2 regions of the Bacillus sp. ABA4_010 genome follow, and region 2 is predicted to be linked to the other one. Evidence: a T-box and tRNA genes for the amino acid it is inferred to sense, from the RefSeq annotation. Region 2 holds a T-box; the other holds one or more tRNA genes.
The links. The T-box of region 2 lies ahead of trpS (tryptophan--tRNA ligase). A T-box ahead of a tRNA ligase gene usually reads a tRNA of that ligase, here a tRNA-Trp.

Region 1: it has a tRNA-Trp gene. The T-box ahead of trpS (tryptophan--tRNA ligase) is inferred to sense a tRNA for this amino acid. The anticodon was not compared.

What each region holds. Positions count from the first base shown of each region.
Region 1 covers NZ_JBSWUN010000003.1:3,553,460-3,555,625, forward strand. The annotation lists gene ACXAEO_RS18695 (B3/B4 domain-containing protein) at 1-406, shown strand, start outside; tRNA gene ACXAEO_RS18700 (tRNA-Gly) at 624-697, opposite strand; tRNA gene ACXAEO_RS18705 (tRNA-Leu) at 769-850, opposite strand; tRNA gene ACXAEO_RS18710 (tRNA-Leu) at 877-965, opposite strand; tRNA gene ACXAEO_RS18715 (tRNA-Cys) at 977-1,051, opposite strand; tRNA gene ACXAEO_RS18720 (tRNA-Gly) at 1,065-1,139, opposite strand; tRNA gene ACXAEO_RS18725 (tRNA-Gln) at 1,143-1,217, opposite strand; tRNA gene ACXAEO_RS18730 (tRNA-His) at 1,250-1,325, opposite strand; tRNA gene ACXAEO_RS18735 (tRNA-Trp) at 1,337-1,410, opposite strand; tRNA gene ACXAEO_RS18740 (tRNA-Tyr) at 1,428-1,512, opposite strand; tRNA gene ACXAEO_RS18745 (tRNA-Thr) at 1,530-1,605, opposite strand; tRNA gene ACXAEO_RS18750 (tRNA-Phe) at 1,616-1,691, opposite strand; tRNA gene ACXAEO_RS18755 (tRNA-Asp) at 1,702-1,777, opposite strand; tRNA gene ACXAEO_RS18760 (tRNA-Met) at 1,789-1,865, opposite strand; tRNA gene ACXAEO_RS18765 (tRNA-Val) at 1,876-1,951, opposite strand; tRNA gene ACXAEO_RS18770 (tRNA-Glu) at 1,980-2,051, opposite strand; tRNA gene ACXAEO_RS18775 (tRNA-Ser) at 2,075-2,166, opposite strand.
Region 2 covers NZ_JBSWUN010000003.1:3,334,285-3,336,450, forward strand. The annotation lists T-box leader at 668-894, shown strand; gene trpS (tryptophan--tRNA ligase) at 964-1,950, shown strand; gene ACXAEO_RS17605 (DUF3603 family protein) at 2,013-2,166, opposite strand, start outside.

The sequences.
Region 1 (2,166 bases), 220 kb from region 2:
AAAACAAACTTATCTTCCCTCTATTAATTCAGCCGTGGATCTCAATAATTTCTTTTCCTTGCAATATGAAGTTCCAATTGGAATCTATGATCAATCATCAATTGGAGACCATATTGAGATTACCATCGGAGAAGAAGAGCAACATTATAAAGCATTAAACGAAAGAACCATTTCTTTAAAAAATAAAATCGTTTCCTCTGATGAACAAGGGGCATTTGGCAGTCCGTATGTTGACTCAGAAAGAGCTCCTGTGACCGAGCATACTACAGAAGCGATTCAAATCGTCTATTTGCGCCCTTCTCTTTCCATGGATAAAGCAGAACAATTAACTACATCTTTAAAGGATATGTTTTTACAGATTCATGGTGGAGAAGCATCATGCTCCATCATAAAGAACGAACACTAATTGCTCTTTTATGACCATATTATTATTGAGCTTACCCATCTTCTACAACCTTGAAAAACGGAAAGCTCACTCAATAGCATCAAATAATAAGAGAAACCCCACTTCTCCTTTCTGGAATTACTCTACATTTTGAAGTGGGGTCTTACTGACCTAAATAAAAAAACGCAATGCCCCGTTTTTTCAGTAAAACGAAACACTGCGTTGTAAGCATTATGTATGGAGCGGGTGATGAGAATCGAACTCACGACATCAGCTTGGAAGGCTGAGGTTTTACCATTAAACTACACCCGCAAATTTTATCGTTTTTTGTCGAATGACAAACAAAAAATAAAACAGGTATCTCTCCTGTAAGAAAAGCCTGATACCGGTGGTCGGGGTCGAACCGACACTCCAGAAGGAACACGATTTTGAGTCGTGCGCGTCTGCCAATTCCGCCACACCGGCATGGTATAAGGCTATTTAAAAATTAATGGTGCCGAGGACCGGAATCGAACCGGTACGGTAGTCACCTACCGCAGGATTTTAAGTCCTGTGCGTCTGCCAGTTCCGCCACCCCGGCATTATAGTAAATGGAGGCGGCAACCGGATTCGAACCGGTGAGTAAAGGTTTTGCAGACCTTGGCCTTACCACTTGGCTATGCCGCCTTAATTTATATAATGGAGCGGAAGACGGGATTCGAACCCGCGACCCCCACCTTGGCAAGGTGGTGTTCTACCACTGAACTACTTCCGCAAATGGCTGGGCTAGCTGGATTCGAACCAACGCATGACGGAGTCAAAGTCCGTTGCCTTACCGCTTGGCTATAGCCCAATCATTTGAATAATATTATTTATCGAGAAATATGGGGCGATTGATGGGAATCGAACCCACGAGTGCCAGAGCCACAATCTGGTGCGTTAACCACTTCGCCACAACCGCCATATTCTTATTGGCAGGGGCAGTAGGAATCGAACCCACACCGGAGGTTTTGGAGACCTCTGTTCTACCGTTAAACTATGCCCCTATTTAAAAATTAAAAAATGGTGGAGGGGGACGGATTCGAACCGCCGAACCCGGAGGGAGCGGATTTACAGTCCGCCGCGTTTAGCCACTTCGCTACCCCTCCACATATTTTATTTCAAGTGGTGCCGGCGAGAGGACTTGAACCCCCAACCTACTGATTACAAGTCAGTTGCTCTACCAATTGAGCTACACCGGCATGTATTAAATGGTGGCTCGGGACGGAATCGAACCGCCGACACAAGGATTTTCAGTCCTTTGCTCTACCAACTGAGCTACCGAGCCTTCTTAAAAATGGCGGTCCCGACGGGACTCGAACCCGCGATCTCCTGCGTGACAGGCAGGCATGTTAACCACTACACCACGGGACCACCTTATAATTTGGTTGCGGGGACAGGATTTGAACCTGCGACCTTCGGGTTATGAGCCCGACGAGCTACCAGACTGCTCCACCCCGCGATAGTTAAAATGGTGGAGGATGACGGGATCGAACCGCCGACCCCCTGCTTGTAAGGCAGGTGCTCTCCCAGCTGAGCTAATCCTCCAGAGTACAGATTGAAGAATCTGTACATATGACCCGTACGGGATTCGAACCCGTGTTACCGCCGTGAAAGGGCGGTGTCTTAACCGCTTGACCAACGGGCCAAAATAATTAATAGATGTTTAAATGGCGGAGAGCAAGGGATTTGAACCCTTGAGGCGGCGTTGACCGCCTACACGATTTCCAATCGTGCTCCTTCGGCCACTCGGACAGCTCTCC
Region 2 (2,166 bases):
GGACCTTCACAACAGGTTGCTAAACCCTCTTGAATGAGCCCACCTAAGTGGACGGTGCCAACCTCATAAGGAAGATACCATCCACTTAGTCTAGAACATTTAATTATGATTGTTCTTTCGTCATAGCAAATGTTCCAGGACGATTTATACAGTATAGATGAAAAAAGATCATCCTCTACACTTGATTCGACCACAACTATGTTCTCTCTCTGCTTTCTTACATATGTATCAAATGTAGAAGATATCTTCTGTTGTCTTTTTTCTTCTTCTATTCCTATTTTTCTGAAAAATTAAATGAATGTAAATTATTTGTGAAAATTTATTTATTAAAACTTATTATAAATAGTTTAAAAATTTATTGCAATACTATTTATTAAATGTATTTTTTTGCAATTCACTCAAAAACAGGTCTTTTTATCTGTTTTTTTTGAACAACTATTCTTTTTTACCAAAAAATGAAAGCGATTTCTGTATAAAAATGTCAAATTTTGTCGAATGTAAAAATACATTTTTTTTATATATCAATATTGTAAGTATTTCGTCTACCTAATAAGTTTTGTTCATATCATATTTTGGAATATCAAAATAACGTTAATCCTTCTTACAGAAAAGCCGAAAGGTTGCATTTTGGATAGGGCACGTTATAATAACATGTAGATATAATCATATTGAAGCAACGAAAAAGAAGAGTACATATGGCCATGATTTTTAGAGAGTTTGTGGTTGGTGAAAACAAACATTCATCCATATGGAATGGGCTTTGGAGCTTTCAAGTCAAATGCTTGAACGTACTTTCGGCGTTAACGAACATCATGCTTTCCTCAGCATGATTCGAGCGATTTTGAAGTGTCTTCAAAATAACTAGGGTGGCAACGCGGTCCATTCGTCCCTAATTTTATTAGGTGGCGAATGGGCTTTTTTGTGCTTCAATTTATATGATCAAATATGAAAGGATGAACATGAATGAAAACGATTTTTTCTGGCATTCAGCCAAGCGGCACCATTACACTTGGAAACTATATCGGAGCATTAAAACAATTTGTAGAGCTGCAGGAAGATTATAGTTGTTACTTCTGCATCGTTGACCAACATGCCATTACAGTACCACAGGATCGCTTAAAACTACGCGAAAACATCCGCAGTTTAGCAGCTTTGTACACAGCAGTAGGCATTGATCCTGCCAAATCAACATTATTCATTCAATCAGAAGTTCCTGCTCATACGGAAGCGGGATGGATGCTTCAATGTGTTGCATACATCGGAGAACTTGAACGGATGACCCAATTTAAAGATAAATCAGCTGGAAAAGAAGCAGTTTCTGCTGGCTTATTAACGTATCCTCCGTTAATGGCTGCTGATATTTTACTATACGGCACAGATATCGTGCCTGTTGGGGAAGACCAAAAGCAACATCTTGAACTTACACGCGACTTAGCTGATCGTTTCAACAAAAAATATAACGACATCTTTACAATTCCGGAAGTACGCATTCCAAAAGTTGGCGCTCGTATCATGTCCTTACAAGATCCAACGAAAAAAATGAGCAAATCTGATCCAAATCAAAAAGCATTCATTACAATGCTTGATGATGCCAAAACGATTGAAAAGAAAATTAAAAGTGCGGTTACAGACTCTGAAGGAATTGTTCGTTTTGATAAAGAAAACAAAGCAGGCATTTCTAACTTAATGAGCATTTACTCTATTCTAGGAAATAAAACAATTGAAGAAATTGAAGAAATGTATGAAGGAAAAGGATACGGAGACTTTAAAGCAGATGTAGCACAAGTCGTCATCAATGCTCTTGCTCCTATCCAGGAAACATACTATGAATTAATTGAATCATCAAGACTAGATGATATTTTAGATGAAGGAGCAGAGCGTGCTAACTTAACGGCTAACAAAATGCTTCGCAAAATGAAAAATGCGATGGGCCTTGGTCGAAAAAGATAAGAAGGTACGATTGGCGATTCATGGAACACTAAAACACGAGCGGATTAAGCCGCTCGTGTTTTTTAATTAACTTTTGATTCTTGCTCCATTTCCCATAGCTTTTCAAAGAAAGGTTGTCCCTTTATGAGATTTTCGCATAAAGACATATGCTTTAATGACCATCCTTGTTTCATATCTTCATATAAGCTTTCCCATACTTCTTCAAACGACATTTTC